Regions from separate parts of the Bacillus hominis genome, predicted to be linked through region 3. Evidence: riboswitches for the same ligand, from Rfam matches in the RefSeq annotation. Region 3 holds a riboswitch; each other region holds the start of a gene.
The links. Region 3 has a riboswitch for lysine ahead of QUF93_RS16940 (amino acid permease). Riboswitches for the same ligand answer to the same signal wherever they lie in the genome.
Positions count from the first base shown of each region.

Region 1: it holds a riboswitch for lysine, as region 3 does, so the genes downstream of both, QUF93_RS10950 (aspartate kinase) here and QUF93_RS16940 (amino acid permease) in region 3, are expected to answer to the same signal.
Region 2: it holds a riboswitch for lysine, as region 3 does, so the genes downstream of both, lysA (diaminopimelate decarboxylase) here and QUF93_RS16940 (amino acid permease) in region 3, are expected to answer to the same signal.
Region 4: it holds a riboswitch for lysine, as region 3 does, so the genes downstream of both, QUF93_RS06695 (amino acid permease) here and QUF93_RS16940 (amino acid permease) in region 3, are expected to answer to the same signal.

Region 1 is NZ_JAUCFS010000005.1:1,663,725-1,666,943, reverse strand. Features, by position in the region: gene QUF93_RS10960 (DUF4166 domain-containing protein) at 1-175, opposite strand, end outside; gene QUF93_RS10955 (DoxX-like family protein) at 182-1,087, opposite strand; lysine riboswitch at 1,278-1,464, shown strand; gene QUF93_RS10950 (aspartate kinase) at 1,667-2,896, shown strand.
Region 2 is NZ_JAUCFS010000005.1:1,357,277-1,360,495, forward strand. Features, by position in the region: gene QUF93_RS09310 (LTA synthase family protein) at 1-732, opposite strand, end outside; gene QUF93_RS09315 (DUF3888 domain-containing protein) at 994-1,389, shown strand; lysine riboswitch at 1,478-1,659, shown strand; gene lysA (diaminopimelate decarboxylase) at 1,839-3,155, shown strand.
Region 3 is NZ_JAUCFS010000005.1:2,785,556-2,788,774, reverse strand. Features, by position in the region: gene QUF93_RS16940 (amino acid permease) at 1-1,246, opposite strand, end outside; lysine riboswitch at 1,360-1,552, opposite strand; gene QUF93_RS16935 (GNAT family N-acetyltransferase) at 1,874-2,341, shown strand; gene QUF93_RS16930 (sulfite exporter TauE/SafE family protein) at 2,363-3,219, opposite strand, start outside.
Region 4 is NZ_JAUCFS010000005.1:822,005-825,223, forward strand. Features, by position in the region: gene QUF93_RS06690 (ABC transporter permease) at 1-103, opposite strand, end outside; gene QUF93_RS06695 (amino acid permease) at 164-1,588, opposite strand; lysine riboswitch at 1,735-1,916, opposite strand; gene racE (glutamate racemase) at 2,117-2,944, shown strand; gene gapN (NADP-dependent glyceraldehyde-3-phosphate dehydrogenase) at 2,996-3,219, opposite strand, start outside.

The sequences.
Region 1 (3,219 bases), 1.1 Mb from region 3:
GAAACTTCGATGCAATTTTCAATATCAATTTAACAAAAAAAGAGCCACCGTAAATTTCATCCATCTTTCCTTCTCCAGTAAAGCTATTTTCTTCGGTAATCTCATAGCGTTTCTGTAATTTTGGATGAAGTCTTTTATAAGAATTTCCTAGTAGTCTTTCATAAATATTAGCCATACATTATCACTTTCTCTTCCTCTTGCAATTTTTTGCACTCGGTAAATCAAAACTATTTATATAACCGACAATCGATACCCCCATAAGTAGAACGTTTAATGTAATTGGATTAAACGGCTCTGTAAAGCTTATGATATTTGTAAATCCAGCTGCTAATGTTAAGACTAGCAACAAAATAATATGCATTAAAAATAATTTTCGTTTTGGAAGTGGCAATATCCATACAACACCAAAAAATACTTCTAATAACCCAATTATTTTGAGAGCAAACATGCTATTTTCATTGGAACCAATAAGCATAGAAAGCATTTCCACTTCCTCTGGATGAGCAAAGATTATTTTCGGTACAATCCCTTGATATAACCATACGAAAGCAAATAAAAAACAAACGAGCCAATACGTAATCGTTCTTTTAATTAGCAAACTAGGATGAAGCCCCTTTTCTAACCATAATTTGAGGGCATCAAAGCTCCAAGCAGTCGCCCATCCTAATAAAGGTCGAAAAATATATGAATCAATTACATTTCCTATACGACCAAATCTCGTGTCATAATCATATTGCGTTTCAAAATGAATGTATTCTTTATTCGTTGTATACTTCCAATAACCACGCCCTATTTGTATAAGTGATAATGTATTATCTGTCCAAAATTTCAAAGAAGAAATTCTTTCACCAGTTTCTTTTCTTATTTCACCTATCGATTCACCTTCCCCAGCTATTTCAAGTCCAAATCCGATCTTTGTTTTATATAAAAACTGCTGCGGTTCTCCTTCTTTTTTCTCTAAATACGAAATTTCAGTAAAGCGAGCATCCCACTCTGTATGTATGTCTGGTTCTTGTGTATATTCCCATAGTTTTTCCATTGTTGTTTTCATTTCTGTTGCAACGTAAATAGGCTTTTTCTTACTCATTCCCCCACCTCCTAAGTACTATATTTTTAATGTACATGCAATGAATTTATTTTGCTACATTTTTCACAAACTTCTTTGTAAAAAAGAAAGAATTTAAAAAATATATAAAACACTTGATTCCCCCAAAAATTTGAATTATTATAAAACAAATGTTACCAACAACTTCATAATTCAAACACTCTCGCCTAAAACGTGAGATAGAGGTTGCAATACTTATGAGTATTCTAATGGAGACACAGAGATGTCTATGAAATTAGATGAAAGGAAGTGTTGCCGAAATCGATAAATTTCTCTGTATTTATCAATTGGGGCTGTTTTCGAATAGAAACAGAACTGTCATATATACAAAAGTGTATGTATGAAGAGCTATCTACAAAAAAGAGATATCATTTTTTATGATATTCCTTTTTTGGCGGTTTTTTTATTAGCTCCGTTTTCTGTTTCCCTTTTCCTGTAACAGCACCATCCTCACTTATTTGAGATGGTGTTTTTTGTTTTTTTCTCTGGTAACTACAGGAATATTGGGATTTATATATGTCCTAATCTATTCTTAAAAATGGACGAAAGAAGGAATTCGTAATGGAAACGATTGTACAAAAATTTGGTGGTACTTCTGTCGGAAGTGTTGAACGCATTCAACATGTAGCAAATTTAATTATTGAAGAATATGAACGAGGACATAGCATTGTCTCTGTCGTTTCAGCAATGGGAAAAAGTACGGATGAACTTGTAGCACTTGCTAACGCTATTACTGAAAATCCAAGTAAACGTGAAATGGATATGCTCCTATCTACAGGAGAACAAGTAACCATTTCATTATTAACAATGGCACTACAAACAAAAGGTTATAACGCAATTTCATTAACAGGATGGCAGGCTGGTATTACGACAGAATCTGTACATAATAGTGCACGGATTACTGATATTAATACTGGTCGTATTCAGTCTCACCTTACTGAAGGCACGATTGTTATAGTAGCTGGTTTCCAAGGAGTAAGTGAAGAAAATGAAATTACAACGCTTGGACGAGGTGGTTCTGATACAACTGCTGTCGCATTAGCTGCGGCACTAAAAGCAAAAAAATGTGATATTTATACAGATGTGACCGGCGTATATACGACTGATCCACGAGTTGTACAAGATGCTTATAAATTAGATGAAATTTCTTATGACGAAATGTTAGAACTTGCCAACCTTGGTGCTGGCGTATTACACCCACGCGCTGTCGAATTTGCTAAAAATCATAACGTAGTTTTAGAAGTTCGCTCAAGTATGGAACAAGAAAACGGAACAATTGTAAAAGGAGAATGTACCATGGAACAACAATCAATCGTTAAAGGTATTGCATTTGAGGATAATATTACACGCGTCACAATTAAAGGATTAGAACAAGGTGCACTTTCAACAGTTTTCTCTACATTAGCAGCAGCACATATTAATGTAGATATTATTATTCAAAGTATTACAAATGAAGGAACTGTCCACCTCTCCTTCTCAATCCATTCTAATGATTTAAGAGAAACATTAGAAGTATTGGAACAAAATCAAGAAGCACTTCACTATGAATCTGTAGAACATGAAAATCATTTAGCGAAAGTATCAATTGTAGGATCAGGTATGGTATCTAATCCAGGTGTCGCTGCGAATATGTTCACTACTTTAAAAGAAGGCGGTATTCATATTAAAATGGTGAGTACATCTGAAATTAAAGTATCAGTTGTCATTGACCGAATTCACTTAGTAGATGGTGTTGAAGCACTGCATCAATCATTTATGGCGAAAATTGAACCTTTAGTGCAAATGATTTAATTTCTGCCGGTAAAACTTACAACAAATTATATTAATCTATTTCCTTCCTATATAAATAGAAAGCTGTTCACATAGAATTTTAAAACTCTATGCAGACAGCTTTTTATCTTGTTATCAATATTCATAAATCACTATAAAACAATTAAATTATTCATTATATCCTTTCCTAGGAAATATACATGACTCTTCTCACTTCTTATCACAAATATCCTTTTGCTATTCTCCTTGAAAAAACAATCTATCTTCATTCAAAATAACTTTTTTCACGTCAGAGTAAAAAAGGGAGAGTAGCTCTTATTCCACAGCTACTCTCCCCCACACTT
Region 2 (3,219 bases), 1.4 Mb from region 3:
TTTCCCTTTTGCAGCTCCAAATAAGTTTTTATCTACGTGTTTATCTTTTGCGTCAGTATAGTTTTTAATCTCAGAGAATCCGTCCCCACTTGCAAATACACGTTCAGCTGAAGATTTAGATTGGAGTGTAATATCAAATAGATGATATGTGTATAAACCTAAATTTTTCACGACAGTTTGACGGTCAAATGAGCGTGAGAACATTTGTGGCTTATAAATAACTGAAACGACAATTTGCAGTGCCAATATCGCTGTTACACCACTAAAGAAAGTTCGCTTTTCAGAGCGTGAAAGTGGTGTTTTGTCACAAAATGCCGGGAATTTACGTGATATAAACATTAAAATAATTGCATCCGCAAATAAAAGTAATGTTTTATACGTAAAGAGTTCTTTAATGCTCGTTCCTAAATCAGCCATATTATTTGTTTGGAATAAAACGGGGAAAGTAACGAAATCATCATAAAACCCGTAAAACATTGCATTTCCAAATAAAATAAATGACAGAACAAAACTAATTCCAATAATAATTCGGTTGCGGTGCTTAGATGCAAGTAAAGCGAAACCGAAAAATAAAAGTAATGAAGCTAGTGGATTAATAAAAAGCATAAATTCTTCAAAGAAGTTATCAATTTTAATATCGAATGCTAGCTTGTACACAATATATGTTTTAATCCATAATAAAACGACTGCAACGAGTGCAAATCGCAGTTTTGGAAACAAATGTTTTAGCATAATATACTCCTCTCTTAAAATCATGACAGTTCCTGTGAGTTTGTTTGAAAAGTGTCTCACTTTATATATACGAACAGTCCTTTATTATTATGATTATTATACTATGAGTATCATTATACGAAAATAAAAGAGGGTTGTGGGCCTTTTTTGCAACAATTGAGTAGAAAAAGCGAAGTGGGAGACAATAAAATGGAATTTCTATGTATGATTATTATCATTCGTTAAACATGGAAAGTATTGCGTAATGATAAGGAGGTTATGATGCGAAAATTATTATATTTTATAGTATGCATTAGTTTTATGCTTTTTGCTTCACCGAGTGTGTCAATAGCCCAATATGATGCACCCCTTATGGAAGATGCACTTTATTCTGTTTTATTTCCAAAAATAAATAAAGCAATTGAAAAACAATATGGGACCTTGAAACCTTATCAATGTCCTAAAATTATTAGTATAAAAAAAGTGTATAGTGGTACATATTTATTTCAAGCAATTATTGAAGTAACGAAGTATGAACAGGTTGGAGGGAAAATTCTTCCCCCATTTGAAAAAGTAGCAATTACATTTAATAACGAAGAAGGCGAATGGGAAGTAACAAAGATTATAGTAAAGCGCTTACCAAACGATGCGAAACTAAACTGTAAAAAAACAATATAAAAAATTGTTTGACAAATAAAATGTTCCTTTGGTATTGTTAATAGCAACATTAGATGTTTGAAAATTAAATAGACTTACCTCATCTACTCTCAAAGGTAGAGGCCGCGATAGGAAAGAGTAAGCTATGTGAGATTTAGTGGAATCTGTGATCATAGGTTGAAAGGGACTATTGCCGAAATATAAGAATGACCACCTTATTCTTATATTGGGACTACATTGAATAAATGTAGTACTGTCATAATATTTATTTTATGGAGAGCTATTTGGAGATGTTGATGCGGTTTCTTATTTGAGAAGATAACAACTCGTTTATTTTTTCAATATATATTTTTCCTAATAAGAAACGCGTGTGAACATTGTTCCGCGCGTTTTTTGTCTATCTAAAAGCGTGCTGCAATGAATAGAAGATTGGGGTTATGAGTTTTAGAGGAAATAAGGGAGGAATTCAAATGTATTTACACGGCACAAGCCGAATCAATGGGCAAGGACACTTAGAAATTGGAGGGTGCGATACGACGCAACTAGCAAAAGAATACGGAACACCACTTTATGTATACGATGAAGAGTCAATTCGAGGGAAATGTCGTGCGTTTCATCGTGCTTTTAAAGAAAGTGGTTTCTCTTATCAAGTAGCATATGCTAGCAAGGCGTTCTTGTGCATGGAGATGTGCCGAGTAGCTCGTGAAGAGAATATGTCTTTAGATGTTGTTTCTGGAGGAGAATTATATACTGCGCTCCAAGCAGGGTTTCCTGCATCGCGTATTCATTTTCACGGAAATAATAAAACAGAAGAAGAAATGATTATGGCTCTTCAGGCAAATATCGGTTGTTTTGTAGTAGACAATTTCTTAGAATTAGAAATTTTACATGATTTAGCAGTGCAACATGGGAAATTTGTGAACATATTAATCCGTGTAACGCCTGGAGTAGAGGCACATACACACGAATATATAACAACAGGTCAAGAGGATTCGAAATTTGGATTTGGTGTTTCAAATGGTCAAGCGATGCAAGCAATTGAGCTTGCCTTGCAAAAATCAAATTATAATGTGTTAGGAATTCACTCGCATATTGGATCCCAAATATTTGAAACGGCTGGATTTGTTCGAGCAATTGAAGTACTCCGCCAATTTTTAGAAGAAGTGAGAGAGCGAACACATTATGTGATGAAAGTATTAAATGTGGGCGGAGGTTTCGGTATACGTTATACGGAATCAGATACACCGTTAACACTTGAAACGTATGTGCACGCTGTAACGAGTACGATAAGCGAACAATTTACACTATGTGAATATCCGCTTCCAGAAATATGGATTGAACCAGGTCGTAGTATCGTAGGTGATGCTGGAACAACACTTTATACAGTCGGATCGGTGAAAGATATTCCTGGCATTCGAAAATATGTTTCAGTCGATGGTGGAATGACAGATAATTTAAGACCGGCTCTATATGGAGCTCGTTATGAGGCAATGTTGGCGAATCGAGGAAATGATGAAAATGAGGAACTCGTTTCGATTGCTGGGAAATGCTGTGAAAGTGGAGATATGCTTATTTGGGATATTAATCTCCCGAAAGTTGCTTCTTCTGATTTACTAGCGATTTCATGTACAGGTGCATATGGGTACTCGATGGCGAATAATTATAATCGTATTCGTAGACCAGCTGTCGTTTTTGCAAAAGGTGGGACATCACAAATTGTTGTAGAGCGTGAAACATATGAAAATATTATTGGGAACGATCGCATACGTATTAAAGAGCTGGTGTGAATGAGAAAGAAGGAGTTGTCTAGTAAAGGCAACTCCTTTTAAAAAAAGAAAAATAATTAAATAT
Region 3 (3,219 bases):
AAGGTAAGTCTTTTAAATCTTTTCCTTGTGCGATATATGCTTTACGGAAACGATAATGACTAATTGCAATTCCAACCCATGCGATAAAGCCAGACATTCCGGATGCGTTTAATAACCAAATGTATACAACGCCGTCACCGAATAAAGAAGCAATGAAAGCGATACTACCGACAATCGATGTTACGATTAATGCGTTAACAGGTACGCCGCGGCTATCCAATTTACCTAAGAACTTTGGTGCTTTTCCTTGGCGAGCTAAATCCCAAAGCATACGAGTTGATGCATACATACCAGAGTTACCAGCAGATAAAACGGCCGTTAAAATAACAGCGTTCATAACAGAAGCAGCGAAGGCAACGCCCGCTTTTTCAAAAATAAGTGTAAATGGACTTACTGTTACATCACTTGCGGCAAGGCTTTCAGTTGTGTAAGGAATTAATAAACCGATAACGAGAATCGCAAGGATATAGAATAAAAGAATACGCCAAAAGATCGAACGAATTGCTTTTGGAATATTACGCTCTGGATCAGCAGTTTCACCAGCAGCTACTCCTAATAATTCAGTTCCTTGGAATGAGAATCCAGCGGCCATAAATACACCGATAATTGCCATAATACCGCCGTTAAATGGTGCATCTGCAACAGTGAAGTTTTTAAATCCAACAGATTCGCCGCCCATAATTCCAAAAATCATCATGAAGCCGACAATTAAAAAGATAATAATAGTAACTACTTTAATAAGTGCGAACCAATATTCAGATTCACCAAACCCTTTAACAGATAAATAGTTTAAGAGGAAAATAATAGCTAAACATAATCCACTCCAAATAAGAGAAGGGGTATCTGGGAACCAAAATTTCATAATTAATGTTACAGCAGCTAGTTCAGCAGCAATTGTAATCGCCCAGTTATACCAATAGTTCCATCCAAGTGCAAAACCAAGTGATGGATCAACAAATTTTGTTGCATACGTACTAAAAGATCCAGTAACAGGCATGTAAGCTGCGAGTTCAGCTAAGCTTGTCATTAAAAAGTAAACCATAATTCCAATTGCGGCGTATGCGATTAGTGCACCACCAGGTCCAGCTGTGTGGATTACACCACCGCTGGCAAGAAATAATCCGGTACCAATTGTACCACCGAGAGAAATCATCGTAAGGTGCCTTGATTTTAAACTACGTTTTAATTCACCTTTTCCTTGTGCAGTTTGTGTTTTAGAGGTAGTTTGATTCGTTGCGCTATTCATGTTCAACACTCCTTTTCTTGTAAGATAGGAAGGAGCGGGGGGAGAAAAGTACAAAAAACCGCCAAAGGAATTTGGCGGAACGTTTCACAAATAACCACCCCATCATACCCTTCCGTTAAGATAGCACCCCACGTTTACACGGTAATTTTGTAAACGTGACAGTTCTGTTCCTTTCGGAGACAGCCCCAGCCCATATTTCCAGAGAAGAAATATAAACTTCGGCAACTTTTCCTTTCAAACGGGGTCGGTGACATTCTCTGTGTCTCGTCCGTTCTACTTTTAAAAGTCGCAACCTCTACCTCATCGGACTGATGAGGATTTATATATTGCTAAGATTTTTAATATATGGCAATTGTAATGACTTTCTGAAAATATTGCAAGGAATTTTGTTAGGAAAAGTCAAAAATTATCGGTTATTGTTTAGGAAACGTTTGCAAAACTCCACCCGAACCTACTTTTATGTAACGATAAGCAAAGAAAAAATTGTTATACAAATGTTTCGCAAAAAATAATGAAAAACCCTTTAAAAATGAAAGGAAATTCAGAAAATATAATTCGACATTGATGTTGAAATCATGTTTTTTTGTTATGATTAACCTATCTTTTAAGTGAAAAGGGGAAATAATAATGAAATTAAAAACGGAAAGATTACATATAGTGCCGTGTACAGAAGAGAATGTTCACATTGCTAATAATCAAGGATACAATAGTGGCCCGCATATTTTAGGGCATATAGAAAATGTGAAACAAGATGCGGATTTATTACCGTGGGGCGCGTGGTATGTTATTCGGAAAGAAGATGACATCGTTTTAGGTGATATAGGATTTAAAGGGAGACCGAACGAGAATCATACAGTAGAAATTGGTTACGGATTTATTGAGAAATATTGGAATAAAGGTTATGCTACAGAATCTGTAGACGAATTAATAAAGTGGGCTTTTCAGACAGGAGAAGTAGAAACGATTATGGCGGAGACACTCTTTGATAACAATAGTTCAATTCGTGTATTAGAGAAATTACATATGAAAAGAGTAAATAGTACTGAAACGATGATAAATTGGAAGATTGAAAATAAAGAATACCGCTCGAAGTAAATCGGGCGGTATTTTACGTAATTATGGTAGCATTTGTTTTTGATCTGTTGGGTATCCAATTGTTGAATGTTTCGAGTGGTTACGGACAGAAATGAAAATAGAGATAATAACGATAAGACCAACTACAACATAAGAAAGTGTAATAATAGTTGGATCAACTTTAAATGATGTAAGTAATGTACGTATATTCGTAAAGATAATAAGTCCGCCAACGAGTACGCCAAGTAAATGCGAAGGAACGATGCGTACTAACCATGCGGCGATTGGTGCGGCAACAATACCACCGAGCATTAGGGCAAATACCCAAACCCAGCTTATTTGTTCCCAACCAAGTGAGATGAAAAAGCCGATTGTTGCAGCGAGTGAAACAGGAAATTCGCTCGTATCTACAGATCCAATAACTTTTCTAGCATCATTTCCTCTTGCAAGAAGAACAGGTGTCGTAATAGGTCCCCAGCCACCACCGCCAGTTGAATCAACGAATCCTGCGAACAGACCGAGCGGCACAAGTTGTTTAGCAGACATACGCTTATTTGAAGAAACAATTTGTTTTTGAATGATGAATCGTAATAAAATATAAACCCCTAAAGTAAATAAAAATAAGGAAATGTACGGTTTAATTACATCGCCAGGTAAATTACTTAAAAAACATGCCCCAACAAATGCGCCAATTGCTCCAGGTAATGTAAGTCTAGAAACTGTATATTTATCAACGTTTCCAAATCGTATGTGAGATGCACCAGAAGCCGCAGTTGTAACGACTTCAGCTAAATGAACCGATGCAGATGCAACAGCCGGTGCGATACCAAACATTAGTAATAAAGAGGAAGACGTTACTCCGTACGCCATTCCAAGTGCTCCATCAATCAATTGAGCGA
Region 4 (3,219 bases), 2.0 Mb from region 3:
AGATGAAGCTATATAGTAAACCGTTAATCATACGTGCAAAATATGTGATGGCATTTTGAATATGTTGTTGAAAGCGAGAGCTCCATAGTGATTCGATTGACATGTTTTTCACCTCTTTTTTCTATTATATATGTTTTATTAAGCAAAAAACGAGCAAATTGCGTTACGCAACTTGCTCGTTTTTCTTTTCTTTATTTTTTTTCTGATCACGATTCATTAATGGATAGAAGGCAAAGCCAATTACGAATAGACCAATTCCGAGAAGGAATGTTTTAATATCGGATGCGCCTGTTTTAATAACCCATAGTGCATAGCAAAGTGCGATAACTGCGACTATGCCATCTGTAATTCTTGCCCGCATTTCATTTTTATACGTTTCACCAGTTGCGACTAGTTTTAACTGGAAGATTGGTGAAACGAGATATGGAATGAGATAGGCCAGTGTTGATACGGTAATAACGAATGTATAAGCTTCCGCAATGGTTCCTGATAATGTTGAGAATAAGAACACTTGCGACATAATGTTTGTTAATCGTAGTGAATGAATTGGACTTCCTTTTTTATTTGTTTTTGCGAAGAAGGAAGGGAAGAAACCTTCTTTTGCTGCTTGATAAGGTACTTCTGAGCTTAATAAAATCCAGCCTAATATGGAACCGAATAGGGAAGTAAGAGCAAGTAATGCCATAAGTTTCCCGCCGCCGTGACCCATTGCAGCGTTTAATGCATCTGCTAATGGACGTTCAGAAGCTTGTAATTTATCAACGTGAAGTACACCCATTGTTAAAATTGTAATTCCTAAATAAATTGCAACTGTTATTAGTAAACCAGCAACAGTCGCACGTTTTACCGTTTTGGGAGAGGTAGCTCGGTTTGATAAAAGAACGGCTGATTCAATCCCGATAAATGCCCAAAGTGTTGTAAGAGCAGCTAAGTTTACTTGTGAAAGGAGACCATGTGATACGCCTTCTTTATCGATCATCGGTGTGTACCATTGCCCAAATTTTGAAGCTTCGAATGCAAATAACGTAACAATGATGAATAGAAGGAATCCGGTTACTTTCGTTGTTGTTGCAAGGAAGTTTAATTTCCCAGCGCCGTTTACACCGTTTGTTAAAATTAAATGTGTGCCCCATAGTAAGACAGAACAAATAGTAAATGTAATTAGTTTTCCAACTTCTATATTGAAAGAGCCGATTGAAAACAATAGTCGTGTATCTTTCATAATCGGGAAGAAGAGCGATAAATATCCCGCAAAAGATGTGATAATGGCAACGTTACTTGCCCAGTTTGCAACCCAATATCCCCATACTATGCTGAAACCAGCCATTTTTTTCTTTTTTGGTGATGAGAATAAAGCATATGCATGACTTTGTGGTCCTGTCGTTAAATCAGGACGACGAATTGCTAAATTACCGAAAACAAGAGCTAGCATTAAAACACCAAACCCTGTTGTTAACCAAGCTAAAGTAACACCGAGAGGGCTAGCTGTTTGTGCCAACGTACTTGGCACCATGAAAATACCAGCGCCAACCATGTTACCGACAACGAAAGCTGTTAGTACCCAAAAGCCCCATTTTTTTTGTTGCATAGAAAATACCTCCAAAGTTAGTATAACCAAGTCAAGCGAGGAGATATGTATGTCTTCCGATTAGGGAAGAGAAGTTCCAAACAAAACAAAAAAAGCACGTAATTTGCCGCTACATGCTTTCTATCTTATAAGAAACCCACGACATACCTCTCGATAGCTCTCCACAAACGAAACGTTTGTGACAGTTCTGCACTTATTAAATGCAGACCCAGCAAGTGTGCATGGTGGACACGACTTACTTCGGCAATCATTCCTTTCTCATTTCTTCATCAATGCCACTACATCTCCTGAAATGATACTCTTAATGACTGCAACCTCTACCTCACCGAGATACGAATGAGGATTTAAATATTAAATTAACGTATTTAAGAGTAACAAATGAATTTTTATACGTCAATGGATATAGCAATAATCAGATTATAGAGAAGAGTTTGTGATTAAAAGGGAGAGGGATTATTATGTAATATTGAATTTTCATAATATAATAAATGTTATTAGCGCTAGATGATTGAAAAGGGGATGAAGTATATGTCTACATGTCATAAACATTCAGTAATAGGTGTGTTAGATTCGGGAGTTGGGGGATTAACAGTTGCGAGTGAGATTATGCGTCAATTGCCTAAAGAGAGCATTTACTATATTGGTGATAATGAGCGTTGTCCGTATGGGCCAAGAAGTGTAGAGGAGGTACAATCTTTCATATTTGAAATGGTTGAGTTCCTCAAGCAGTTTCCATTAAAAGCTTTAGTGGTAGCATGTAATACTGGTGCAGCTGCTGCATTGACTGATTTGCAAGAAGCACTTTCTATTCCAGTTATTGGCGTTATACATCCGGGAGCAAGAGCTGCAATTAAAGTGACAAAGAAAGGGAGAATTGGAGTAATTGGAACTGTAGGTACGATAAAATCTAATATGTACGAACAAGCATTACACGAGCTGGATACATATTTGGAAGTGCATAGTCATGCATGTCCGACTTTAGCTACAGTTGTAGAAAATCAATTAGAAGACACAGCATATGTAATGCAGCAAGTGAAACAAGGTTTACTGCCATTAACGAAAGAAGATATAGATACGTTAATTCTTGGGTGTACGCATTATCCACTGTTAGAGTCCTATATAAAAAAGGAGTTAGGAGAGGCTGTGACGATTATTAGTTCTGCAGAAGAAACAGCGATAGAGTTAAGCACCATTTTACAGCACAAAGGAATTCTGTCTGACAATCTTAATCCAAAGCATCGATTTTTTACGACAGGCTCTGTTTCATCATTTGAACATATTGCTGAGCGATGGCTAGGGTATCAAATTTCTGTAGAATGTGTGAATTTACCTATGGAAAAACAACTCGTGAACTAAATTGTATAAAAAGAAGCTGATCTAAAACTAGATCAGCTTCTACATATAAGATTAAACTAAGTTTAATACAGTTACTTTTTCGCGTGTCATAGACTCAAGGCTCTTACGAATACCTTGTGCGCCCATACCTGAACCTTTTACACCGATGAATGGGAAGTGGTCAGGGCCGCGCTCTGTGCGTCCGTTAATTTGAACAGAACCAGTTTCGATTTTGTTAGCAATTGCAAATGCTTTGTTAATGTCTTTTGTGAAGACACTTGCTTGCAAGCCGAACT